Gottschalkia purinilytica: one gene and its partner. The protein of the gene in region 2 binds, or shares a complex with, the protein of the main gene of each other region. Links are inferred from orthologs where the notes say so. Each region holds a gene or a part of one and is shown on either strand. Other genes may lie near its edges.

Region 1 (7,080 bases), on a different replicon or contig from region 2:
CTTGTAGAGGTATTAGCAGGAATTCCTTCTGTAGTTTATGGGTTTATTGGACTAGTTGTTTTAGTTAAACTATTTGAAACGAAATTATCGTTATCATCTGGTGAGAGTGTTTTAACAGGAGGAATACTATTATCTATAATGATATTACCTTATATAATTTCTATATGTGATGAATCAATAGAAAGAATATATGATAAATACTTAATTTCTTCAAATGCTCTAGGAGTATCTAAAGCTTACATGATTAGGAAAATAGTTTTAAAGGAATGTAGAAGGAGTATATTAGCAGGAGTAGTACTTGCATTAGGCAGGGCTATGGGAGAAACTATGGCTGTTATGATGGTTATAGGTAACTCACCTATAATGCCAAGGTTATTAGGAAAATGTCAAACTATACCTTCATTAATTGCACTAGAAATGGGGATGACAGAAGTAGGAAGTATGCATTACCATGCACTTTTTGCATCAGGATTTGTTCTCATGGTTTTAATTTTAATTATAAATATTGCACTACATTATATTAAAAAATCTATAGGTTATTAATTTATAGGATGGGGTTCTATGAGAGAGAAAAAGAAGGATTTATTAATTAGAATATGGCTTGGTGTAAGTATAGTTAGTTCTACTTTCTTAGTGTTATATATTTTAGGATACATATTTAAAAATGGATTTGAGGCTATTAGTTTGGACTTTATATTTAATAGTCCAAAAGGCATACCAATAGGTGCTGAAGGAGGAATATTTCCAGCTATTGTTGGAAGCATTATTTTAACTATATTTGCATCTTTATTTGCTTCTATTTTAGGAATATCAACAGCAATATATAATACTTTTTATTGTAAAAATGAAAAAAGAAAAAGCTTTATTTGTATGATAGTACAATGTATATCTGGAATACCTTCCATAGTGTTAGGCCTATTTGGATATACATTATTAGTCCTTTACTTAGACTTTGGAAGATCTGTTTTATCAGCAGGAATAACCTTAGGTATTATGATATTTCCTTTTATTGAAGTAAGGATAGAAAAGATATTACAAGAAACTGATAGTAACATTATCAGTTCATCTTATGCTTTGGGAGTATCTAAAGAGTATACTATTTTAAAGTTAGTATTACCTCTATGTAAAAGTGAAATAGTTTCTTGTGTATTACTAGCAGGTGGATTGGCTATAGGGGCTACAGCTCCTATAATACTTACTGGAGCAGTAATATCTGCACCAGTGCCTAATTCAATTTTTTCTCCTGTGATGGCTCTACCTTTTCACCTATATATACTTGTGAATGAAAGTTTATCGTTAAAAAATGCTTATGGAACATCACTTATAATGATTATATTACTTTTATTAATAAACTTTTTATCTATATTTATTGTTTCAAGAAGAAGCAGTAAATAAAATAGTGAATATAAAAAATAAAGGAATGATAGCTAATTATGAGTATATTAACTATAGAAAAATTATCTGTATATTATGAAAAAAAGAATATATTGAAAGAGATAAGTATGAATATTCATAAACATAAGATTACATCTATAATAGGACCATCTGGATGTGGAAAATCTACTTTACTTTTATCTTTAAATCTTATGATAGAAAATTTAGGTGGAAAAATAGAAGGAGAAGTTAAATTTAATGAAAAAGATATATTAGATATTCCTAAAGAGGAATTAAGAAAAAAGGTAGGAATAGTTTTTCAGAAACCTACTCCTTTTCCATTATCTATATATAAGAATCTAACTTATGCACCTATATATTATGGAATAAAAGATAAAGCTACTTTAGATAAAATAGCAAAAGATAAGCTAAAAATATGTAATCTTTATGATGAGATACACGAAGACATGAATATGTCAGCTCTTAATCTATCAGGAGGTCAGCAACAAAGATTATGTATTGCTAGAACACTTACAGTAGAACCTGAGGTTATACTTTTAGATGAGCCCTGCTCAGCACTAGATATTAAAAATACTGAAAATATTGAAACGATGCTAACAAATTTATCTGAAAGATATACTATAGTAATTGTCACACATAATCTATCTCAAGCCAAGAGAATATCAGACTATACAGCTTTTATGCTAAATGGAGAGCTAATAGAATTTGGAACAACTAAAGAAATATTTGAAAATCCTAGAGATAAAAGAACTAAAGAATATATAGAAGGAATATATGGTTAAAGTATAAGGAGGATTTTTATGTTAAAGTATAATATACCAGGTAGAAAAGATATAGAAATAGAAAACATAGTATTTGACTATAATGGAACAATAGCTGTAGATGGAAAAGTTAGAGAAGAAATTAAAGAGTTAATATTAAAATTAAAGAACTACGTTAAGGTACATATATTAACAGCTGATACATATGGTACAGTAACAAAAGAGTGTGAAAGTCTAGGTATTAATGTTATGACTTTTCCAAGTGATAAAGCTGGTGAATCAAAACGTAATATAGTTATAGGTCTAAATAAGGATAAGACAATATGTGTAGGAAATGGATTTAATGATATACAAATGGCTAAAGAATCAGCAATATCTATAGCTGTAATAGGAGAAGAAGGATGTTGTGGTCAACTTTTATTTAGTTCAGATATAGTCGTTAACTCTATAGAGGATGCTATAAATATTATTTTAAACAAAAATAGAGTTAAAGCTACTTTAAGAGGATGATTTAGAGTTATTAGGAAAAAATTAGATGGTTTGTACACATTGACACATGTCTACTTTTGAGTTATAATGAAAATCTAATTGACTATATATTATAAAAAAAGCACTATTGACTATAAAAAACACGGAGAGATGGCTGAGTCTGGCTGAAGGCGCTCGCCTGGAACGCGAGTAGGCGATAACATCGTCTCGTGGGTTCAAATCCCACTTTCTCCGCCAGTATAAAGTTTGCCATGCTAGATGGGGAGGTAGCGGTGCCCTGTAACCTGCAATCCGCTATAGCAGGATTGAATTCCTAGCTGAGGCATGATTATTGTAGGGTCTGCCCTAGACAAGTGGCGTTGACGATCGGGTCCTACGCAACAGGAGCCCATGAACTCCGTCAGATCCGGAAGGAAGCAGCGGTAAGTGGTTACTTCTTGTGTGCCGTAGGGTTGCCTGGTTTGAGTTAACTATTTAGGTAACGCTTATGGGATCATGTCGAAGCTAGGTGCATGGCTGAAATTTTTAAAAAAGCTATGAATTATTCATAGCTTTTTTGTTATACATGATTTATTTTTATGATTTAGTCTATAATATGGTAGAACTATATACATTTTGATATAATATAGATATTATGACTCTTTTTGAAAGGTGATTTCATGGCTTATCAAGCACTTTATAGAAAGTTCAGACCTAAAGTATTCGATGATGTTTTAGGTCAGGAACATATAACAACCACGCTTAAAAATCAAATATTAAATAATAACGTGGCTCATGCATATCTTTTTTCTGGAATTAGGGGAACTGGTAAGACTTCTACAGCAAAGATATTTTCAAGAGCTATTAACTGTGTAAATAATAAAGATGGTAACCCTTGCAATGAATGTGAAATATGTAAAGGTATATTAAGTGACACTGTAATGGATGTAGTTGAAATAGATGCAGCTTCTAATAACAGTGTAGAAGATATAAGAGAGCTCAGAGAAAATTCCAAGTACCCACCATCTAAAAGTAAACTCAAGGTTTATATAGTGGACGAGGTTCATATGTTATCAAAAGGTGCTTTTAATGCACTCCTTAAAACATTGGAAGAACCACCAAAGCATCTTGTATTTATATTGGCTACGACAGAACCTCAAAAGCTTCCAGCTACTATATTATCAAGATGTCAGAGATTTGATTTTAAAAGAATAACGTCTTATGATATAGTAGAAAATATGAAAAAGATATGTGAAGATTTGGATATAACTATAGAGGATAGGGCCTTAAATCTTATAGCAAGAAATTCAGATGGAGCTATGAGGGATGCACTAAGTATACTAGATCAATGTATATCTTTCTCTTCAAAAGAAGTAAGTTACGATTATGTGTTATCTGTACTAGGTGCTGTTAATAACGAATTAATATTCGAACTTACTAATAATATAATTGAGAAAAACATAGATAATATATTAGATAATATTCATAATATAGTTCAGAGTGGAAAAGATATAAACCAGTTTATAAAAGATTTGATATTACACTTTAGGAACTTAATGATTGTAAAGAGCTCTAGTAATACTGAAAGCACTATTAACGAAAATATGGATATAGTAGAAGAATTAAAGGCTCAATCTGATAAAATAAATTTAGGAACTATAATAAGTTATTTAAACATATTATCAGAAGCAGAGACACAAAGTAAATGGTCTTCACAGCCTAGAATAATACTAGAAGTTAGTATTATGAAAATGATAAATGTAATACCAGAAGCTACTGTAGAAGATCTCCTAAAAAGAATAGATGATTTAGAAAGTAAAATTAAAAATGGTAATTTTATAAATAATGTATCTGTTAATACTAGTAAAACTAATAATATAGATGTAGGTATTAAAGAAAGACAACCTGGTAAAAGTTATAACGAAAAAGAAGAACTAATAGAAAAAACTGAAAAAGTATCACAGAATGATATTAAACAAGATAATAATGAACTCGAAGAAGATGTTAGAATACCTAATACTGATATATCTTTTGACTATGTATCAAAAGAATGGAGTAATATTTTAAAGAAAGTAAAAACAGAAAAGATAGGACTTCATGCTCTTATAATGGAAGGTAAGCCAGCTAATCTAAAAAATGGTGTTCTTACAATAGCTTTTGATGAAGGATTCGGATTTCATAAAGATGCTGTAGATAAAAAAGAAAACAAAGAGTCAATAGAAAAAATAATAAGTGATTACTTAAATTCTAAAATAGAACTTAAACTTATAATGGCAAGTGAAATAGTAAATGTACAGCAAGAAAAAATAAAATCTGAAGATAATAGTAAGGAATTAATAGAAGAAGTAATAGATATATTTGGAGAAGAAGTAGTAGAAGTTGAGGATTAACTAAAAAATAAATATTTAAATATATTAAGGAGGCTGATAATAATGAAATTTCCTGGTATGGGTGGCAACATGGGTAATATGATGAAACAAGTTCAAAAAATGCAAAAGAAGATGGTGGAACTTCAAGCAGAACTAGAAGAAAAAGAAGTAGAAACAAGTGCTGGTGGTGGAGCAGTTACTGTTAAAGCTAATGGTAAAAAAGAAATTGTTTCAATTGTTATAGATAAAGATGTAGTAGATCCAGATGATGTTGAAATGTTACAAGATTTAATTCTTGCTGCAACAAATGAAGCGTTAAGAAAAGCAGAGGAAATGGTTTCAGGAGAAATGCAAAAATTAACTGGTGGGATGAACTTACCAGGATTATTCTAGAGCTAAAGTTTTTAGCTCTTCTTTTTTATTGGAGGATGATGTTTGTGGAATACTTTGCTTATCCAGTAGCAAATTTAATAGAAGAATTTTCTAAGCTTCCTGGAATCGGAAAAAAAACAGCTCAGAGATTAGCTTTTCATGTATTAAATATGAGTCCGAATGATGCACAAGGATTAGCAAGTGCAATAGTAGAAGCTAAAAAAAATATAAGATACTGTAGTGTATGTAGTAACTTAACAGATAAAGATCCATGTTCTATATGTGAAAGTAAGAGAAGAGATGAAACTTATATCTGTGTTGTGGAAGATCCGAGAGATGTTATTGCAATAGAAAAAACTAAAGAGTTTAATGGTCTATACCATGTACTACATGGAACTATATCTCCTATGGAAGGGATAGGACCTGAAGATATAAAAATTAAAGAGTTATTACAAAGAGCATATGAGGGAAATGTAAAAGAAGTTATATTGGCTACTAATCCAACTATTGAAGGAGAAGCTACTTCAATGTATATTTCAAAATTACTAAAGCCTATGGGAATAAAAACTACAAGATTAGCTTACGGAATACCTGTAGGAGGAGATTTAGAGTATGCGGATGAAGTTACATTGTCAAAAGCATTAGAAGGAAGAAGAGAAATATAGTATTTATAAGAAACTGTATAAAGTGAATAAACTTCTATTATTTTATGAGAAATTGTATTATTGAAAATAAATCTGAATAGAAAACATGGTTATAGAAGAATAAAATCTTCTTTAAACCATGTTTTTTTATTTCTTCACTTAACTTTTTACTTGAATCTAGTAAAGTCAGTAAATTTATAAGTTGAATTGTGCTAAAAGAGTAAAAGTATATTATAAAAAAGTTTTTCACAACTATATATAGAATTTCTTATAATGAATATTTTTAAAAAATTCTATTGACTCTCCTGTTAGGGGAGGGCTTACCATTTATTTGATGGCTTAAAATATGTGGATATAGGTGATTAAAATGTTTAAAATTGGAGATTTTGCAAGATTAAATAAAGTGACAGTCAAAACGCTAAGACATTATGACGGTCTTGGATTGTTACAGCCTGAAAAAATTGATTCTTTTACAGGATATCGATACTACTCTGCGAGTCAGATGCCGAGACTAAACCGTATACTTTCGTTAAAGGATATTGGATTTTCTCTAGACGAGATTGCTTTGATATTAAATAAGAATATGGATTTGGAGCAAATACGGACTCTATTGGAATTGAAACATTTAGAAATCCTAGACAGAGTAAAGAATGAACAAGCAAGACTTAGTCGTATTGAAACTTTCATTAAAATGTATAAACAGGAGGAATATATCATGAAATATGATATTGTGTTAAAAGAAATTGAACCTGTGAGAGTCGCAGCACTAAGAGATACTATTCCAACCTATAGTGAACAAGGACATTTGTGGGAAGAGCTGGCAGGACATATAGAAAAGCACGGTGCTAAGATAGTTCCACCATGTATGATTATATACCATGATATAGGATATAAGGAAGAGTGTGTTGATGCTGAAGTAGTTGAACCAATTGATGGAGACTTGCCTGATACTAAGAGAATCAAGATTAAAAAGCTTGAGAGTGTAAAAGAAATGGCATGTGTCATTCATAAAGGATCATATCAAACTCTTCATATGGCTTATAATGCCATTTCCAAATGGATTGAAGAGAA
Region 2 (7,373 bases):
CAGGAGGATTCTTAAGATCAGGAAATACTACTTTATTAATAGGTGTAAATAAAGAAGAAGTGGATAATGTTATATCTATAATAGAAGAATACTGTAAAACTAGAAAACAGATTACAGCAGCACCCATACCTGCTACATGGGTATCTTCAGTCTATATGCCTCATACAGTTGAAGTACAAGTTGGTGGAGCTACCATATTTGTTTTAGATATTAGTCAATTTGAAAAAATATAAGTTTCTATACTATGTACTTTAGATAAAAGAGTAAGTTATTGGGAGAGATATGATATGATAAAGATAGGGGAAGTAAAAAGTCAATCTTCACATCAAATTGATAATTTAAATAGAACTAATAAAGATAAGAAGGAAGGAATAAGAGGAGACTTTTTAAAAGAATTAGAAAAGCTAGATGAAATGAGTACAAAAGAGAAATTAGATGTACTTCTTGGTAAAATAGATAAACAGGCAGAGAAACTTTCAAAAAATATGGATATTAAAGACTTATTAATATACAAAAAATTAATATCTGAGTTTATGAAAGAGTCTGTTAATTCTATGGTAAAGTTTAGTAAAAATAGTTTTTTAGACAGAAGAGGAAGACATAGAGTTCATGGAATTATAAAAAAAGTAGATGAAGAACTTGGCAATCTAACAGAAGATATATTATCAAAAGAGAAAGATAATATAAAGGTATTAAAAACACTAGAAGATATTAGGGGACTAATCTTAGATATATATATGTAACCGGAGGAATATGATGGATTTTAATGATATAGTAGGACATGAAAGTATTATAAATAGCCTTAAAAATGCCATAAGCTCTAATAAAGTAGCTCATAGCTACTTATTTGAAGGAGCGAAATCCATAGGAAAAGAAAAATTAGCAAAGACATTTGCAAAAGCATTATTATGTAAAGATGGAGATAATAAGCCTTGTGAAAAATGTTCATCTTGTATAAAATTTGAGTCTGGAAATCATCCAGACTTTTGTTTGGAAAACCCTTTAGGAGACTCTTTTAAAAAAGAACAGATAGAGTCTATACAAAAAGATATAAAAATGATGCCTTACGAGGGAAATAGAAAGGTTTATATATTAAATAATATAGATAAAATGACACAAGAAGCTCAAAATAGTTTCCTAAAAACATTAGAAGAACCTCCTGAATATGTAACTATTATACTTATAGTTACGAATAGCCATAGTATACTTCCAACGATATTATCAAGATGTCAAATAATTAAATTTGCACCTATAAGTAATGATAAAGTAGAAAAAGCTCTTGTAGATATATATAAAATAGAACGAGAAGAAGCTAGATTTTTAAGTTCTTTTTCCAATGGTATAATAGGAAAAGCTATAAATTTATACCAAAATGAAGGATTTAAAAAGTTAAGGGAAGAAGTTATAACGGTTATAGATACAACGTTAAGTGGTGATAAATTTAAAATATTTTCTTTAAGTGAATTTTTTGATGAAAATAAAGAAAACATAGAAGATATTTTAGATATGATGTTAATGTGGTTTAGGGATATGTTAATATACAAAGAGGCAGGAAATAGTGAATATATAATAAATATGGATAAGATTGACATCATATCAAAACACTGCAAAAGTCTTTCTCAAGAAAAAATACATGATATAATAGAAACTATAATAAAGACTAAAGACAGTATATCTTCAAGAGTAAATTATCAACTTGCTATAGAGGTTATGCTTTTAAGCATACAGGAGGATTATATTAGTTGTTAGAAATATAGATAAGAGTAATTAAGTGTAATAAGATATACTTACTCAGGGAAAGTAATTATATTTTGGAGATGAAGAAGTTGAAAAGAGCATACAAGATAGAAATTAAGCCAACAGCAGAACAGAAGATGAAGATTCATAGAACTATTGGAGTATGTAGATATATATATAACTTTTATATAGCTCATAATAAAGAATCTTATGAAAAAGAAAGAAAATTTATAAATGGAATGAATTTTTCTAAATGGCTTAATAACGAGTATATTCCTAATAATGAAGATAAAAAATGGATAAAAGAAGTATCTTCAAAGGCAGTAAAACAGTCTATTATGAATGGAGATAAAGCATTTAAAGACTTTTTTAAGGGTAAATCAAAGTTTCCTAAATTCAAGAAAAAGAAAAATCAAAATGTAAAAGTTTATTTTCCTAAAAATAATAAAACTGATTGGATAGTAGAAAGACATAGAATTAAAGTTCCAACATTAGGGTGGGTAAGACTTAAAGAATATGGATATATATCAACGAATTCTATTGTTAAAAGTGGTACAATTAGTCAAAAATTTGATAGATACTATGTATCTATATTAGTAGAAGAAGCAGTTAAAACAAATAATACAAAATATACAGAAGGTATAGGAATAGACTTAGGATTAAAAGATTTTGCTATTTGTTCAGATAAAAAGATTTTTAAGAATATAAATAAGACTTTAAGAGTTAAAAAAATAGAGAAGAAATTAAAAAGAGAACAAAGAAAACTTTCAAGAAAATATGAAAGTTTAAAATTAAATTCGAAAGATAAAAAAATGAAGGGAGGAACTGCTATTAGACAAAATATCCAAAAACAAATAGTGAAGGTACAAAAACTTCATCAAAGGCTAACCAATATTAGAACGGATTATGTAAATAAAATTATATCAGAAATAGTTAAGCAAAAACCAAGCTACATAACTATTGAAGATTTAAATGTTAGTGGAATGATGAAAAATAAGCATTTATCAAAGGTAATAGCTAATCAAAAGTTCTTTGAATTTAAAACTAAACTCATTTCTAAAGCTAAAGAAAATAACATTGAAATAAGGATAGTAAGTGTGTTTTATCCATCATCAAAAACTTGTAGTAATTGTGGAACAATCAAAAAAGATTTAAGGCTTTCAGATAGAATCTACAAGTGTGAATGTGGTTTAGAAATAGATAGGGACTTAAATGCAAGTATTAACCTTAAAAATGCTAAGAAATATAAGGCAGCTTAATTAAAACAAGCTCTTATATATGTACCGAAGGCTATTTCGGGAATTTACGACTGTGAAGAGTCATACAAACTGTAGTAGCTAAGGCAAAACAGGACTCGTTGAAACAGTAAAAATCTCGATATGGATATATTTGTCCGTATTTTGAGTAGCAGGTATAGTATGGTTACTGTAGTAGGAATTAGATTTAAAAAAGCAGGTAAAATATACTACTTTGACCCTGATAATATAGACGTATCTAAAGATGATTATGCTATAGTAGAAACAGCTAGGGGAGTAGAGTTCGGTCAAGCTGTGGTGGGTCCAAAAGAAGTCAGTGAAGAAGAAATAGTTCCGCCACTAAAAAAGGTGCTAAGACTAGCAACAGAAGAAGATATACAAAAGCACAATGAAAATAAAGAGAAAGAAACATATGCTTTTGATATTTGTCTTAAAAAAATAGAAGAGCATGGTCTAGATATGAAGCTTATTGATGTTGAATATACATTTGATAATAATAAAGTTATATTTTACTTTACGGCAGATGGAAGAGTTGATTTTAGAGAACTTGTAAAAGATTTAGCATCAATATTTAAAACTAGAATAGAATTGAGACAAATAGGAGTTAGAGACGAAGCAAAAATGATAGGTGGACTAGGACCTTGTGGTAAACCATTATGTTGCGCTACTTTCTTAGGAGAATTTGAACCTGTATCTATTAAAATGGCAAAAGAACAAAACTTATCTCTTAACCCTACAAAAATATCAGGAATATGTGGCAGACTTATGTGTTGCTTAAAATATGAACATGAAACATATGAAAAAATATTGGAAAAACTTCCACCAGTAGGTGCAACAGTAATGACACCTAGGGGAAAAGGTATAGTAATGGAAACAGTTACTCTGTTAGAATTAGCTAAAGTAAAGGTAAAAGGTGAAGATGATACAGAAGAAATTGTTCCATTTTTAATAGAAGAGATAGAATTATTAGAAAAAGCTAATACTAAAAAAGATACAAAAGAAAGAACAGAAGTGGATATAACCAAAATTGCTAAAGAAGAAGGTATAGATGTAGAAGATATAGAGATGTTAGAAGATTTATTAAAAGAGGATTAAGTTAAACAATCATAAAGAAAAAAATGTAGAAAAATGTCGTAATTTATGTTTATAATATTTATACGAAAATTAATAAAAACTCTTTTAAAGTGTATAAATAAGTGCTAAAATTATCATGAGGCTATAAAAGAACTTAACTAAGGAGGTGACCTTAATGGCTTACAAAATTACAGATGCTTGCATCAGTTGTGGAGCTTGTGAACCAGAGTGTCCTGTTAGCGTAATTAGCGCAGGAGATGATAAATACGTAATAGATGAAGAAGGTTGTATAAGTTGTGGAGCATGTTCAAATGTTTGTCCTGTAGATGCTCCAGTTGATGCAGAATAGGAATAATAAGAAAAGACCCATAGGGTCTTTTTTATTGCTTTTAAAACATGTTTTCTTCTAATCATATAGTAAAAGGACATTCATACTAAATTTATATATAAAAATTCACATATTATTTTAATTTTATAATAAGCTAGTTAGAATATATTTATAATATTACTTATTTATGAAAATTAATAAAAAAATAACTTTAGAGAAATTTTATCTTTTAATAAACTTTATTATAGTAAATGAAAATAAATGTTATAATACTAGTGAAATAAAAAACACTAGGAGCGGAAATAATGGAAAATATACAATTAAAAGAAAATGAAAGAATAGATGATCTTCAATGTAAAGGATATAAAATAATTCAAAATAAAGAAGGTTTTTGTTTTGGAATGGATGCTGTGCTGTTATCTAATTTTTGTGATATAAAAAGTGGATCAACAGTTGTGGATTTAGGAACAGGAACAGGTATAATACCAGTACTTATATATGCTAAAAATAATGTTAGTAAAGTTTATGGAGTAGAAATCCAAGAAGAAGTAGCAGAAATGGCAAATAGAACAATGAAAATGAATAATATTGAAAATGATGTAGAAATACTTAATATAGATTTAAAAAATGCTCCTGAGAAACTTGGTATAAATAAATTTGATGTAGTTACATCAAATCCACCTTATATGATTTCAGGAGGTGGACTTATAAATATAAAGGATAAAAAGGCAATATCAAGACATGAAATAACATGTAACCTGGAAGACATAATAAGAGTATCTAGTAAACTTTTAAAGCATAATGGAAGGTTTTTTCTAGTACATAGACCAAATAGAATAGTAGATATATTATGTTTATTAAGACAATATAAGTTAGAGCCTAAAAGTATAAGGTTTGTTCATCCTAAAATTGGAAAACAACCTAATTTAGTACTGATAAAGAGTATTAAAGCTTCAAAACCAGAACTTAAGTTTGAAAAACCTTTATATGTATATAATGACGACGGAACATATACAAAAGAGATATATGAAATATACGGCATGGAAAATATTGATATTTAAAGGAGCGATATAAATTGGATGTAATAGGAAAGCTTTTCATATGTCCAACGCCTATAGGCAATTTAGAGGATATAACATTAAGAACATTGAATACATTGAAAGAAGTAGACTTAATAGCTGCAGAAGATACAAGACATACTATTAAACTATTAAATTACTTTGATATTAAAAAGCCTCTTACTAGTTATCATGAACATAATAAGAAAGAAAAAGGAAAGTTTCTGATAGAAAAGCTTTTGAAAGGAGAAAATATTGCATTAGTTTCAGATGCAGGTATGCCAGGTATATCAGATCCAGGAGAAGATTTAGTTAGACTATCTATAGAACACGGAATAGGTGTCACTGCTTTACCAGGAGCTACTGCTTCTATATTAGGACTTATTCTTTCAGGACTTCCTACATCTAAATTTACGTTTGAAGGGTTTCTCTCATCTAATAAAAAGGAGAGAAAAGAAGAACTTAGAAAACTTGAAAAAGAACATAGAACTATAATATTTTATGAATCTCCTCATAGATTAAAAGTACTATTACAAGACATAAAAGAAATATTAGGAATTAGAAAAATAGCTATATCAAGGGAACTTACTAAAAAATATGAAGAAATATTTAGAGGAAATACTGAAGAAGCTATAGAGAAATTCTCAAAAGAAGATCCAAGAGGAGAATTTGTAGTTGTATTAGAAGGAACTTCTATAGAGGATATAGAAAAAATGAAAAGTGAAGTATGGGAAAATATGAGTATAAAAGATCATATATTAATGTATATGGAACAAGGGATAAATAAAAAAGATGCAATAAAGAAGGTAGCAAAGGAAAGAAATATATCTAAAAGTGAAGTTTATAAAGAAAGTATATCAATATAAAAAAAATAGGAGCATATGCTCCTATTTTTATTAATAAAATAAAGAGGGTACTTCAATCAATCTATGTTTATTTTTGTAAAGTTTCTAAGCATTCTGGACAAATATTTTTACCTTTGAAAACATGAACATCTTTAGCTTGTCCGCAGAATATGCACGCTGGTGCATATTTTTTAAGTATTATTTGCTCTCCATCTACGTAAATTTCTAGAGAGTCTCTCTCAGCAATGTCAAGAGTTCTTCTTAATTCTATAGGGATAACAACTCTACCTAGTTCGTCTACTTTTCTTACTATACCTGTTGACTTCATAATTTCATCCTCCCGTTTATAATGCGTCAAAAATCGACTTGTTTTTACAAATTAAATAGTACCATATATACCAATAAAAGTCAACATATAAAATACTATATAATATTTAAAAAATTAAAATAAGGTTATAAGCCATTCATAAACACGCATTCCATAGTTTTCTAGAAAATACCTAAAAATGTATAAGACAAATTTAGATAAAATTCTACAATTCTTTATATATCATTTTAAAAAAAATGTCAAGTTATTAAATCTATATTATGTAATTTATTGTACAAGTCTTGCATATAAGTTTATATAAAAAGATATAGAAAATTTAAGAATAACTGATCTAGGGTTAGCAAATTAAAAGGTTAGGAGAGTTTTAAATGATAAACTATATTTGGTTTTTTCTCATATTTATAAGTATAGTTGTTTCTGTGTTAAATGGTAACATAAATGTAATAAATGAATCAATAATAAAAGATGCAGAGGAAGCAGTAAAATTTGCAATAAGTCTTATAGGAATAATGTCAATTTGGATGGGGCTTATTAATATAGCTGAAAAATCAGGTCTTATAAAAAGTTTCAGTAAAATACTAACTCCTATTACATCTTTTTTATTTCCAGAAGTACCTAAAAATCATCCAGCTATGAGTGCAATAGTAATGAATATGGTTACAAATATGTTTGGAGCAGGAAATTCAGCTACTGCTATAGGAATAAAGGCTATGGAAGAAATGAATACATTAAATAAAAATAAAAAAA

What was found.
Region 1: holB (region 2) and dnaX share a complex: the UniProt entries of both Bacillus subtilis proteins name them as parts of the DNA clamp loading complex. The link is inferred for Gottschalkia purinilytica from one-to-one orthologs.

What each region holds. Positions count from the first base shown.
Region 1 is NZ_LGSS01000015.1:6,374-13,453, reverse strand. What follows is about bases 2,732-5,659. They hold dnaX (DNA polymerase III subunit gamma/tau), read left to right. Parts: upstream 2,732-3,304; coding sequence 3,305-5,014; downstream 5,015-5,659. Other genes in these bases: recR (recombination mediator RecR), read left to right, coding at 5,431-5,659; CLPU_RS12995 (YbaB/EbfC family nucleoid-associated protein), read left to right, coding at 5,057-5,386. Outside these bases: phosphate ABC transporter permease subunit PstC, read left to right, coding at 1-543; CLPU_RS13020 (PstA family ABC transporter permease), read left to right, coding at 562-1,395; CLPU_RS13015 (phosphate ABC transporter ATP-binding protein), read left to right, coding at 1,434-2,177; CLPU_RS13010 (HAD family hydrolase), read left to right, coding at 2,196-2,666; more of recR, read left to right, coding at 5,660-6,030; CLPU_RS12985 (MerR family transcriptional regulator), read left to right, coding at 6,377-7,080. UniProt on the Bacillus subtilis protein: Part of the beta sliding clamp loading complex, which hydrolyzes ATP to load the beta clamp onto primed DNA to form the DNA replication pre-initiation complex.
Region 2 is NZ_LGSS01000002.1:308,190-315,562, reverse strand. What follows is about bases 1-2,752. They hold holB (DNA polymerase III subunit delta'), read left to right. Parts: upstream 1-756; coding sequence 757-1,749; downstream 1,750-2,752. Other genes in these bases: CLPU_RS03230 (RNA-guided endonuclease InsQ/TnpB family protein), read left to right, coding at 1,818-2,752; CLPU_RS03240 (YaaR family protein), read left to right, coding at 288-743; CLPU_RS03245 (cyclic-di-AMP receptor), read left to right, coding at 1-233. In the rest of the region: more of CLPU_RS03230, read left to right, coding at 2,753-2,996; CLPU_RS03225 (PSP1 domain-containing protein), read left to right, coding at 3,156-4,088; CLPU_RS03220 (DUF362 domain-containing protein), read left to right, coding at 4,243-4,416; CLPU_RS03215 (tRNA1(Val) (adenine(37)-N6)-methyltransferase), read left to right, coding at 4,701-5,456; rsmI (16S rRNA (cytidine(1402)-2'-O)-methyltransferase), read left to right, coding at 5,471-6,319; CLPU_RS03205 (AbrB/MazE/SpoVT family DNA-binding domain-containing protein), read right to left, coding at 6,387-6,626; CLPU_RS03200 (nucleoside recognition domain-containing protein), read left to right, coding at 6,995-7,373. UniProt on the Bacillus subtilis protein: DNA polymerase III is a complex, multichain enzyme responsible for most of the replicative synthesis in bacteria.